One region of the Yimella sp. NH-Cas1 genome, then DNA from elsewhere that is predicted to be linked to it. Evidence: predicted binding sites of a transcription regulator. Region 1 holds the regulator's gene; the other holds the start of a gene.

Region 1 (6,579 bases):
GCGAGCCGCAGATCCTCACCGGTCCAGGAACGCCGGTGTGCCGATCAGCTCGGGCGTGGCCCGAACGACGTCGGTCGAGCGCCCGCCTGGGCTCTGGCCAGCCCGAGGATGAGGCAGAGGGACGCTGCGGCGAATCCTTGCCTGACGCCCAGGGCCATGACGGCCGAACCGATGGCGACCAGCAGCGCCGAGTGCATCATCCAGGCCACCGCCGCACCGCCTCCGGCGCGGCTGATCGGGGCGGTGGCCCCTGTGCGCCACCACCAGCAACAACGGCAGGATCAGGGGCGAAGGGGCCTCGGTCGTGTTCGCGCGTCCGGCCGTGGAGACAGCTGTCGCCCATCACCGCGAGCCAACCCAGCGTGACCCACCCCGATAGCGTACGAACCGATGCGCCCGCCGGCTCTCGATGAGCCGCGGCCTCGAACTCGGAACAGACCCGACCCATGGAGAACGAAGGTCCGATGGACGACCGCAGCCACCTGGCACACCTGCTCCGCGAGGGCGACGTGTTGGTCATGACCGGGGCCGGGCTGTCCACCGAATCCGGGCTGCCCGATTACCGCGGACCGGACGGGGTACGCCGTGTGGAGCCCATGACCGTGAGCGAGTTCCGGGCCGGAGTCGCTGCGCGGCAACGCTATTGGAGCCGGTCCTATGTCGGATGGGAGAGGTTCCGGACGGCGCGGCCCAACGAAGCGCACCGTCACCTCGCCGCGCTGGAGAAGGCGGGCCTGTTCGAGACGACGATCACCCAGAACGTCGACGGCCTGGCCCAGCAGGCAGGGTCCCGCGATGTCATCGAGTTGCACGGCAACCTCGGGCGAGCCGTCTGCCTGAACTGCCGGGCGCTTGCCGACCGAGAGTGGATCCAGCAGCAGTTCGCCACGCGCAATCCGGTGTTCGCGCAGGACGCCGAGAGGGCGCGCGACCTGCCGCTGCGCCCGGATGGCGACGTCGACATCGACCCCTCGCTGATCCATGACATCGAACTGGTGGTGTGCCCGACCTGTGGCAGCGACCTGCTGAAGCCGGACGTCGTGATGTTCGGCGAATCGGTACCCAAGGATCTGGTCGCCCATTGCTTCAACCGTCTCGAGCGGGCAAAGTCGCTGCTGGTGGTCGGATCCTCGCTCGGTGTGATGTCCGGCTTCCGTTTCGCGCGGCGTGCTGCCGAGCGCGACATCCCGATCGTGCTGGTCAACACCGGTTGGTCGCGAGCGGAACATCTGGCCACCAGACACGTACACCGCCCCCTGAGCGAGGTGCTGCAGGAGGCGGTGTGGGACGTACTGGGTGACGTCGACCGGGACGCGAGCGGCGATCGACGCCGGTGATCAGACCCGCCGCAGGACGGCCGTGACCTTGCCGAGGATCACCGCGTGGTCACCGTCGATCGGGTCGTACGCCGGGTTGTGCGGCATCAGCCAGACCTTGCCGTCGCGACGCTTGAACGTCTTGACGGTGGCTTCGTTGTCGAGCATCGCGGCGACGATGTCGCCGTTGGTCGCGGTCGGCTGCTGGCGCACGACGACCCAGTCGCCGTCGCAGATCGCGGCGTCGACCATCGAGTCACCGACCACCTTGAGCAGGAACAGGTCGCCCTCACCGACGATCTGCTTGGGCAACGGGAAGACGTCTTCGACGACCTCTTCGGCCAGGATCGGCCCGCCGGCCGCGATGCGTCCGACGACGGGCACGTAGGAGGCTGCCGGACGCTGGTCGCCGGCGCCGGTCTCGTCGATGGTGGAGTCGTCGCTCGAGGTGACGCTGGAACCGCCACGCACGCCCCGCTTGTCCTGCTGGTGATCGGGGGAGATGACCTCGATCGCGCGGGGACGGTTGGGGTCACGGCGCAGATAACCCTTGCGCTCCAGCATCGACAGTTGGTGGGCCACCGAACTCGGGCTGGTCAGGCCGACGGCCTCACCGATCTCCCGCATGCTCGGCGGGTAGCCGCGCCGGTCGACGGAGTTGCGGATCACTTCGAGGACCTTGCGCTGGCGGGTGGTCAGCGCTACGCCGCCCTCGTCGTCGGGCAGCTGGTGGATCTTGGCCATGTCGTCTGCGTCCTTCGTCATGCCGTCGGTGAGGTGGTGCGGGCGGGTCGATCGGTACGGCCCTGCATGCCCGGGGTGATGCATCCTGGACGACCGATGAAGCCGCTGTCGGCGAGCCGTGTAGCGCTCTTCGAGGGAGGTTGTCGGTGGTCGGTGCCAGGCTGCGGAGCATGGAAAGAGGCTATGCGGCTCGGACACAGTTTTCAAACATTTGTACGAGGCGTGTCTCGCATCATTCGAACAGTCGTGCTATACATCGTACAGACGTTCTATCGCACACGTGTGCGAAGGAGAACTTGATCCGGCGCCTCGCGCCAGGGACGGAGAACATCATGAGTGCAGTTGCTCACTGGGATCAGCCGCGTGTGGTCCGCACACTGCAGCGCCGGCGTCACCTGACCCTCGTGCCGTCGAACCAGCCGGTCGCACGAGTCGACCGGGACGAGGTTCGGCTCACCATGCGCGGCCGTCGCGTGCTCGCCGTGCTCGTGCTCACCACCCTGATCGCGGCGGGCTGGGGTGCCGGGCGGGCGTTCGCCTCCTCGCCGTCGACGACGCAGTTGGTGGTGCAGCCGGGGCAGACGCTGTCCGAGGTTGCGCACCAGGCCTACCCGCAGTTGCCGGTCGCCGAAGCGGTCGTGCGCCTTCAGCTCGCGAACGACCTCAATACTCTGCATGTCCACCCGGGCCAGTCGTTGACGGCTCCTCGCTGACGACGACTTCGCTCACATGGCGCGCCCCGTCTCCCGATCGTCGGGAACGGGGCTCGGGTGTGTCACGGGGCCTCGCGGGCGTGTCGCGACCAGTCGCGAACGCCTCGGCGCCGTGACCAGCACGTTTGGTGAACGTGCCGGACCGGCCGAGAGACTTTCCGATCCACACCTTGCATCTTGGGGTCGAAACGGAATAGCATCCCTACATCTAGTAGTTACACCGATGTAAGTTGTCCACATGTAGGTCCCCAGGATCTCAACAGAAATGACGGGCTTCTTCACCGGTTATCCACAAGAACATCCCCAATCGGGCCGATCAAGGCCTCGTGGCCCGGGCATTCCTATGCCCTTGCGAGCCGAACCGACCCGGATCATCACCAGGAGGTGACCATGCACTGCCCGTTCTGCCGACACGACGACTCCCGGGTCGTCGACAGCCGCAGCAGTGATGACGGCACCTCCATCAAACGGCGTCGCCAGTGCCCGTCGTGCGGCAAGCGGTTCTCCACCATGGAGACCGCCGGCCTCACGGTGGTCAAGCGGTCCGGCGCCAGCGAACCGTTCTCCCGGCAGAAGGTGCTCGTGGGCGTCCGCAAGGCCTGCCAGGGCCGGCCTGTGTCCGAGGACCAGCTCGCCCTGCTGGCGCAGGAGGTGGAGGAGAGCATCCGCTCCGGCGGCGCGGCCGAGATCGACGCGCACGACGTGGGACTGGCGATTCTCGGCCCGCTGCGCACGCTCGACGAGGTGGCCTACCTGCGGTTCGCCTCCGTCTACCAGGCGTTCGACGATCTCGACGACTTCGAGGCAGCCATCGCCCTGTTGCGCGCCGAACGCGATCTCAGCTCGACCGACGGGGCCGGTCACCAAGCCGCAGCTCGAACAGGCGACGAGGCTGTCGGTGGTCGGGTTCAGACTGATCGAACCGTGACCGACCGCTGACCGCTGGCACACGCACCACCGATTTCCAAGCAATCACACGCAGATTCACAACCGGCATCACACCGAGAAGCCCACGGAGGAGCATCATGACGGAGACGACCAACGCACGCTCGCGCACGCGCAAGAGCGGCAAGGGTGTGAAGGTGGAACGCATCTTCACCACCCCGGGCGTGCATCCCTATGACGAGGTCACCTGGGAGCGTCGCGACGTCGTTCAGCAGAACTGGAAGACCGGCGAGACGATCTTCGAGCAGCGTGGCGTGGAGTTCCCCGACTTCTGGTCGCTGAACGCGTCCACGATCGTCACCACGAAGTACTTCCGCGGCGCACTTGGCACCGAGGCCCGTGAGACCAGCCTCAAGCAGCTCATCGACCGTGTCGTGCTGACCTACGTCAAGGCCGGCAAGGAGTTCGGCTACTTCGCCACCGACGACGACGCGACGCTGTTCGAGCACGAGCTCACCTGGTCGCTGCTGCACCAGGTTTTCAGCTTCAACTCCCCGGTGTGGTTCAACGTCGGCACCAAGAGCCCCCAGCAGGTCTCGGCGTGCTTCATCCTCGCCGTCGACGACTCGATGGACTCGATTCTCAACTGGTACAAGGAGGAGGGCTTCATCTTCAAGGGCGGCTCCGGTGCCGGCCTGAACCTCTCGCGGATCCGTTCCTCCAAGGAGTTGTTGTCCAGCGGCGGCACCGCCAGCGGCCCGGTCAGCTTCATGCGTGGCGCCGACGCCTCCGCCGGCACCATCAAGTCCGGTGGCGCCACCCGCCGCGCGGCGAAGATGGTCGTGCTCGACGTCGACCACCCCGACATCGAGGAATTCATCGAGACCAAGGCGCGCGAGGAGGACAAGATCCGTGCGCTGCGCGACGCCGGTTTCGACATGGACCTCGGCGGCAAGGACATCCACTCGGTCCAGTACCAGAACGCCAACAACTCCGTCCGGGTCAGCGACGAGTTCATGCGTGCGGTCGAGGACGGTAAGCCGTTCGGTCTGCGTGCCCGCGGCACCGGTGAGGTCATCGAGGAAGTCGACGCCCGCGAGCTGTTCGACAAGATCAACAAGGCCGCGTGGGAGTGCGCCGACCCGGGTGTGCAGTACGACGACACCATCAACGCGTGGCACACCAACCCCGAGTCGGGGCGCATCACCGCGTCCAACCCGTGCTCGGAGTACATGTCGCTCGACAACTCCTCCTGCAACCTCGCGAGCCTCAACCTGCTGAAGTTCCTGAAGGAAGACGACACCTTCGACGTGCCGACCTTCCAGAAGGTCGTCGAGATGGTCATCACCGCGATGGACATCTCCATCTGCTTCGCCGACTTCCCGACCGAGGCGATCGGCAAGACCACCGTCGACTACCGCCAGCTCGGCATCGGTTACGCCAACCTCGGTGCGCTGCTGATGGCCACCGGCCACGGCTACGAGTCCGAGGGTGGCCGCAGCCTCGCCGCTGCCATCACCTCGCTGCTCACCGGCGCGGCCTACAAGCGGTCTGCCGAGATCGCCGGTGTCGTCGGTTCCTACGCCGGCTACGCCCGCAACGCCGAGGCGCACAAGAAGGTCATGCGCAAGCACCAGGCCGCCAACGACCAGGTGCGCACGCTCGACACGATGGACGCCGACATCCACCGCGCCGCGACCAAGGCGTGGGCCGATGTCATCGAGCTCGGTGAGAAGAACGGTTACCGCAACGCGCAGGCCTCGGTGCTCGCGCCGACCGGCACCATCGGCTTCATGATGGACTGCGACACCACCGGTATCGAGCCCGACTTCTCGCTGGTGAAGTTCAAGAAGCTCGTCGGTGGCGGCTCGATGCAGATCGTCAACCAGACCATCCCGCGGGCGCTGAAGAAGCTCGGCTACCAGGGCGAGCAGATCGAGGCGATCGTCGAGCACATCGCCAACAACGGTCACGTCATCGACGCACCCGGTCTGAAGACCGAGCACTACGAGGTCTTCGACTGCGCAATGGGCGAGCGTGCGATCAGCCCGATGGGCCACGTCCGCATGATGGCGGCCTGCCAGCCGTTCCTGTCGGGTGCGATCTCCAAGACGGTCAACCTGCCGGAGACGGCGACCGTCGAGGAGATCGCCGAGGTCCACTTGGAGGGCTGGAAGCTCGGCCTGAAGGCGCTCGCGGTCTACCGCGACAACTGCAAGGTCGGCCAGCCGCTGTCCGACGGCAAGGCCAAGGCTAAGCCGGTGCAGGATGCCGCCGAGCCGGAGAAGGTCGTCGAGTACCGCCCGATCCGTCGTCGCCTGCCCAAGCGTCGCAGCAGCCAGACCACCTCGTTCGCGGTCGGTGGCGCCGAGGGTTACCTCACCGCCAGCACCTACGACAACGGTGAACTGGGTGAACTGTTCCTGAAGTTCGGCAAGCAGGGCTCGACCCTCGCCGGCGTGATGGACGCGTTCTCGATCGCCGTCTCGGTCGCGCTGCAGTACGGCGTGCCGCTGGAGACCTACGTCGAGAAGTTCACCAACATGCGCTTCGAGCCGGCCGGCATGACCGACGACCCGGACGTGCGGATGGCGCAGTCGATCATGGACTACGTGTTCCGTCGCCTGGCGCTGGACCACCTGGACTTCGAGACCCGTTCGTTCATGGGGATCCACAGCGCCGAGGAGCGCGCTCGCCAGCTCGAGACCGGCTCGTACGCCTCGAATGAGGGCGACGACGTGGAGGGCGAACTGGAGAACTTCTCCCAGTCGGCCGCCACCAAGGAGGCGCCGAAGGTGTCCGCCGCACAGGCGAGCTCCGGCGCCGGTGCTGCCGACGTGCGTGAGGTCTCCCCGGAGATCCACTCCTCGGCCGAGCTGATGGAGAAGTTCCAGGGCAAGGCCGCCGACGCTCCGATGTGC
Region 2 (6,579 bases), 220 kb from region 1:
ACAGCAGGACGTGGTCGGGCGTCGTGCCACGACGCTTCGCCGCCGCGAGCACGAGTCCGAGTTGCTCGCTGACCCGTGGCTGGCCGGGGAACTCCGCCAACCGCCTCGGACGCAGTGCCGCCTCGAAGTGGCGTTCATCGGGTGCAACGCCGGGGTCGACGATGCGGGCGCCGGCGTCGTAGGAGGAGTCGTCGTACTCGCTCATCGGCCCAGGCTACGAAGGGTCACTCGCAGCAGTTGCGAGACATCCGTGGGGGCGCCTTCGGCCTTGGTGACCTTGGCGACGGCGTCCTGCGCCTGTTTGGTGGACCAGCCGAGGCCGACGAGCGCATCGACGACCTGTTGTTGCGTCTCGTCGGCGGCAGGCACCTGCGGCTGCGGCAACGAGGAAGATCCGCCGCCGGTGAGGGCACCGACCTTGTCCTTGAGTTCCAGCACGATGCGCTCGGCGCCCTTCTTGCCGATACCGGGCACCTTCATCAGCGTGGGCACATCCCCACCGGCGATCGCCCCGCGTAGGGCATCCGGTGCGTGCACGGCGAGCATCGCCAGTGCGAGCCGGGGACCGACGCCGCTGACGGTCTGGACCAGTTCGAACAGCTTGCGTTCGGAGTCGTCGCCGAACCCGTACAACGTCAGGGAGTCCTCGCGCACGACCAGCGTGGTGAAGAAGGTCGCTTCGGTGCCGACGCGCGCTGACGCTGCATGCGCGGGCGCGGTGTGAACGAGCAGGCCCACTCCCCCGACCTCGACGACGACATTGTCGAGACCGGCACTCAACACGCTGCCGCGGATGGAAGAAATCATCGCGCGTACCTGTTTGACGCCCGGACCAACGGAGCCTCTTTCGGTCGTGAGTTTCGTTGTGCAGCAGCGGCGTTCGCAATGCGTGCCTGCGCACCCCCGCGCCAGACATGGCAGATCGCGAGAGCGAGTGCGTCCGCGGCGTCCGCCGGTTTGGGCGCGACCTCGAGCCGCAGGATACGGGTCACCATCGAAGTGACCTGGGCCTTGTCGGCCCGGCCGTTGCCGGTGACGGACGCCTTCACCTCACTGGGTGTGTGCATCACCAACGGCAACCCGCGACGTGCGGCGGCGAGCATCGGCACGGCGGACGCCTGCGCGGTGCCCATGATCCCTTTGATGTTCGCCTTGGCGAAGACCCGCTCGACCGCGACCACGTCCGGTTCGTAGTCGGACAACCACTGGTCGAGCTCGGTCTGCAGGGTGAGCAGTCGCTCGGCCGGGTCGTCGCCGACGGGCGTACGGATCACGCCGACGCCCACGAGCCGCACCGGTTGCCCGATGCCGCCGTCGACCACTCCGATGCCGCACCGGGTCAGCCCCGGGTCGACGCCGAGTACACGCACAGTCCACTCCTCGCACAAATGTTCGGTTCCAGGAACGTTAACCCGTACCGGCGGGGCGATTCACGCAGGCGCGCCGGACTGGGATGAGCCAGGTGCATCGACATCGAGCACGAGCGCCGCATGATCGGTGTGCCCCTCGATCCGCGGTGGCTGATCGAGGTCGCATCGCCGGACGACGAAGCCTTCGGTGACGAACGCGTGGTCGTATCGGCAGCCGAGTCCGGTGTGATCACGTCCGACGACATGACCGAGTACCCAGCCTGGCGGCAGACGGCCTCGATCAACCGTGCCCCTCGTCGCCGCCGATCTCGGTCAGCACCCACACGTCTTCTGCGCGCGGCCACAGCCAGTGCAGGAGCGCCTGCGCCTTCACGCGCGACGGATTGGAGAGATCAGGGTCAGCAGTCCGGGCACCGACCCATCATCGGGGAAGAAACGACCCGACCCGGCGGAGCGAGTCTGCCGGGTCGAGTTCGAGGTGGAACGGGATCAGTCCTCGGCGTCGAGTTCGGCGAGCACCTCGTCCGACACGTCACCGTTGGCGAACACGTTCTGCACGTCGTCGGAGTCCTCGAGCGCCTCGATGACGCGGAACATCTTCTTGGCGCCTTCCTTGTCGAGCGGCACCTCGACGGTCGGCAGCCAGGACGACTCGGCGGAGTCATAGTCGACACCGGCCGCTTGCAGCGCCTCACGCACGGCAACGAAATCGCTTGCCTCGGAGACGATCTCGAACGATTCGCCGTGGTCGTTGATCTCCTCGGCGCCGGCGTCGAGCACGATCTCGAGCAGGTCGTCCTCGGTGTTGTCGCCCTTCGGGACGATGACGACACCCTTGCGATGGAACTGGAAGGCGACCGAGCCGGAGTCGGCCATCGAGCCGCCGTTCTTCTGCAGCGCGGTGCGCACCTCAGCCACGGCGCGGTTCTTGTTGTCGGTCAGGCACTCGATGAGCAGCGCGACTCCGCCGGGTGCGTAACCCTCGTACATCAAGCTCATGTACTCGGCGGCGCCCGCCTCGGCGCCCGAACCACGCTTGACGGCGCGGTCGATGTTGTCATTGGGCACCGACGACTTCTTGGCCTTCTGGATGGCGTCGTACAGCGTGGGGTTACCGGCAGGGTCACCGCCGCCCTGACGCGCGGCCACCTCGATGTTCTTGATGAGCTTTGCGAAGAGCTTGCCCCGCTTGGCGTCGATCGCAGCCTTCTTGTGCTTGGTCGTCGCCCATTTGGAGTGACCGCTCATGTCTCCCTCTACACACTCGTACGTTCGCTTCGGCCCACAGGCCGTCGGCCATCCTAATTGACCGGACGGGCGCGGTCGTCCGCGCAGTCAGGCGTCAGGCGCCGACGGTCGACGGTGCGCTCTCCCCGTCTCCTCCGGCGCGCAAGGCGATGATGGCCAGCGACAGCATCAGCCGATCCCGCGGCTGCGTCAGCGAGCGCCCGGTGAGGTTCTCGATCTGCTTGAGACGGTAGATGACGGTGTTGCGGTGACAGAACAGTTCCTGGGCGGCGTGGGTCGGTGAGCCCCCGTGCCGCAGCAACGCGCCGAGGGTTTCCAGCAGCATCTGGCGCGTCGAGTCGGGCTGCTGGTTCAGACGTCCGAGCGTCTCCTGGACCAGGAGCACGGTTGCCTCCGGGCTACCGGTGAGCAGAATCTCCGGCAGACGATCCCGGACGTCGACCACCTCGCGACCGCCACGGGGCAGCGAGGACGCGGCCCGCGAGGCCAGCTGTCGCGCGACCGCGAAACCCTTCAGACCGTCGCTGCACAGCGCGACGGCGGCCCGCCCCAGCGCCGCAACTTGGAGATGGTCGATGACCGGCGCCGGGTCACGACCGGCGAGGTCGATCAGTCCCACGGTCTGCGCGCCGAGTTGGAGCCAGTGCGACTGGACCCCGATCTGCTCCAGGCGTTCCTCGGCCCACCGGGTGGGCTGATCGGCCTCGTCGTCGTTGATGCAGCTGATCGCGAGCAGGTCCTCGTCGATACCGACGCTCAGTACCTGACGGGCCTCCGAGGCGAAGTCAGGCTCGGACCCACGTCCCTGGACCAGCCCGTCCAGCACGGTGAGCTGGCGTTGCAGGTCCCGCCGTTGTAGCAGCGCTTCCTCGCGACGGTAGGACTCGCAGGCGGTTGCGTTCTGCACGTCGAGCGCGCTCCACAACTGTTGTCCCATGAGGATGAGCGTCTCCGCGCTCACCTCGCGCACGGTGCCGGAACCCTGGAGCAGCACGGTCTCCCACAGGGCTCTCGCGCCGTAGCTGTAGGCGTTCAACACTTGTTCCAGTGGCACGCCCTGTTGTGCGCGCCGGCGCCCGGTTTCGCGCCAGACGTGGATCGCGCGATCGTCCGGGGCTGCCAGGCCGGCCATCGTGAGCAATCCGGCCCGGACGTGGCGGCGGGTGCTGGTGCGAACCTCCTCACGCAGTTCGCTGGTCACCTGCTGGTAGTAGGCCTCGTCGCGCCCGAACAGTTCGAGAGTGATCGCGTCCGCGATGATCTCGGCGTCCTCGAGCATGCTCGCCCACGCACGTCTGATCGCCTCCCGCTGGGCGGCGGGAATCTCGTGCCGGGAGGTCGACAGACTCGACTCGGTGGGCGCGGCCATGGGCCGAGAATGACACCGGCGCACAAAAAGCGCTAGTGGCAGATCCCCAGGATGACCGCCTGCACCACAGATATTGTGCGCTGCGCCCATACCCCTTCTTGTGCGTAGCGTCCAAAGTTGGGTCACCCGCACTTCCACCCCAGGAGTCAAAGTGAGCGCATCTGCACCAGACGGTGCACCAGACCGCGCAGCCCTCGCCTCGCCCACGACCATGCTCACGCTGCAGGACATCACCGTTCGCTTCGGCGGCATCGTCGCGCTCGACAGCGTCGGTCTCGAGGTCCGTCCGAGCGAGGTCCACGGCGTGATCGGTCCGAACGGCGCCGGCAAGACCACGTTGTTCAACGTCGCCTGCGGCTTCGTACAACCGTCCTCCGGCACGATCACCTGGAAGGGCGAGCAGCTCAACGGCCTGCGGCCCCACCACCTGGCCCGCCACGGCATCGCCCGCACCCTGCAGGGTCTCGGCCTGTTCGACGGCATCAGCGTGCTTGAAAACGTGATGGTCGGAGCCGACCGTCACGGCCGGGCCGGATTCTGGTCGGGTCTGCTGGCGATCCCGCGCAGCACCGGCGACGAGAAGGCACTGCGCGAGCGCAGCCTCGAAGTGCTGCGTGAACTCGACATCGAGGGATACGCCGACCGCTCACCGGCCAGCCTCCCCTACCCGATCCGCAAGCGTGTCGCCCTGGCACGCGCCCTGGTCAGCGAGCCGGAGTTGCTGCTGCTGGACGAGCCGGCGTCCGGCCTGTCCGAGTCGGAGATGACCGAGCTCGGCGACATCATCCTCGGGCTGTCCGACCGGGTGTCGGTGATGCTCGTGGAGCACCACATGGATCTGGTCATGCGGGTGTGCAGCCGGATCACCGTGCTCGACTTCGGCCGGGTCATCGCTCGCGGCACACCGGACGAGGTCCGGGAGGACCCGGCCGTCCTCGCCGCCTACCTCGGCAACGAGGTGACCCACGACGACGGTGAGATCGACGACGACGCCGACGACCGCGACCCGAACCGTTCCCTCGACCGTGACGACGCGAACGGAGACCGACGTGCTTGAGGTCTCGGAACTCTCTGCCTCCTACGGACCGGTGAAGGCCCTGCAGGGCGTCTCCTTCGAGGTGCCCCACCGCACGATCACCGCCGTGCTGGGCGCCAACGGCGCCGGCAAGACCACACTGCTGCGCACCGTGTCCGGCCTGATCCGTCCGCAGTCCGGCACGGTGACCCTCGACGGCGCTGACATCACGCACGCGGCACCCGAACGCATGTCCCGCCTCGGCCTCACCCACGTCCCCGAGGGCCGCGGAGTGATCACCGAACTCACCGTGACCGAGAATCTCCGGCTGGGTGAACTGGGACGCGCCAGGAACGGTGACCCCGTCTCCATGGATCGCGTCTGGGAGATGTTCCCCAAGCTCGCCGACCGACGCTCGGCCTTCGCCGGGACGCTGTCCGGTGGCGAGCGCCAGATGCTGGTCATCGCGCGAGCGCTGATGGCCACCCCGAAGGTGCTGCTGCTGGACGAACCCTCGCTCGGCCTTGCGCCGCGCATCGTGGCGCAGATCTTCGACCTGGTGCGCACGCTCGTCGACGAACAAGGCCTGTCGGTCCTGTTGGTCGAGCAGAACGCGCGCAGCGCGCTGTCCATTGCCGACCTCGGCGTCGTCCTCAACCTCGGCAAGGTCGTCACGACCCAGGAGGCGCACGCCCTCGCGGCGGACGAGAGTCTACGCCACGCCTACCTCGGGTTCTGAGAAGGGAACCGTCGTGCAACAGTTCGTCACAACCATCCTCAACGGCATCACCATGGGTGCCGTGTACTCGGCGTTCGCGCTGGCACTGGTGCTCATCTGGCGCTCCACCCGTATCGTCAACTTCGCGCAGGCACCGATGGCCATGGTCACCACCTACGTCGCGATGAACCTCATCGAACGCGGGATGAACTACTGGATCGCCTTCATCGCGGCGCTGGTCGCGGGCTTCCTGCTCGGCGCGTTCGTCGAACGAGTGATCGTCCGCCCGGTCGAAGGCAAGTCCGACATCAACGCGGTGATCCTGACCCTCGGTCTGTTCATCGTGCTGCACTCGGCGGCGGCGCTCATCTTCGGCAGCGACTACAAGTCCTTCCCGGCGGCCTTCGGAGTCCGCGGCATCACCGTGGGCGGCACGAACCTGGCGATCACCCCGTTCGGCATCTTCACCATCCTCGCGGTGTTCGCGGTGATGCTGTTACTGCTCGTGCTCTTCCAGAAAACCGACATCGGTCTGCAGATGCGCGCCTCCGCGTTCAACCCCGAGGTGGCCCGCCTGCTGGGCGTCCGGGTGAGCACGATGCTGACGCTCGGCTGGGCGCTCGCCGCACTGGTCGGTTCACTGTCCGGCCTGCTCATCGCGGGAGGCAACCTGGTGCACCCCGGCTACATGGACTCGGTCGTCGTCTTCGGCTTCGTGGCGGCTGTGATCGGTGGCCTCGACAGTCCGTTCGGTGCCGTCGCCGGCGGCATGATCATCGGGCTCAGCCTCAGCCTCGTCTCCGGATACCTAGGCTCCGGGCTGGTCTCCTTCGCCGCCCTCGTCATCCTGGTCCTGGTC

Evidence for each region. The regulator LexA, encoded in region 1, represses DNA repair genes until DNA is damaged. The targets are predictions, from matches to a motif close to TCGAACANNTGTTCGA.
Region 2: a site for LexA is predicted at 1,381-1,396, ahead of ruvC (crossover junction endodeoxyribonuclease RuvC). Genes of this name have one in related genera too.

What each region holds. Positions count from the first base shown of each region.
Region 1 covers NZ_JAKSGG010000003.1:1,763,604-1,770,182, reverse strand. The annotation lists gene MF407_RS08840 (hypothetical protein) at 45-209, opposite strand; gene MF407_RS08835 (Sir2 family NAD-dependent protein deacetylase) at 447-1,337, shown strand; gene lexA (transcriptional repressor LexA) at 1,338-2,060, opposite strand; gene MF407_RS08825 (LysM peptidoglycan-binding domain-containing protein) at 2,393-2,773, shown strand; gene nrdR (transcriptional regulator NrdR) at 3,164-3,712, shown strand; gene MF407_RS08815 (vitamin B12-dependent ribonucleotide reductase) at 3,799-6,579, shown strand, end outside.
Region 2 covers NZ_JAKSGG010000003.1:1,540,073-1,546,651, forward strand. The annotation lists gene ruvB (Holliday junction branch migration DNA helicase RuvB) at 1-205, opposite strand, end outside; gene ruvA (Holliday junction branch migration protein RuvA) at 202-807, opposite strand; gene ruvC (crossover junction endodeoxyribonuclease RuvC) at 804-1,370, opposite strand; gene MF407_RS07735 (YebC/PmpR family DNA-binding transcriptional regulator) at 1,860-2,618, opposite strand; gene MF407_RS07740 (PucR family transcriptional regulator) at 2,713-3,987, opposite strand; gene MF407_RS07745 (ABC transporter ATP-binding protein) at 4,139-5,044, shown strand; gene MF407_RS07750 (ABC transporter ATP-binding protein) at 5,037-5,741, shown strand; gene MF407_RS07755 (branched-chain amino acid ABC transporter permease) at 5,755-6,579, shown strand, end outside.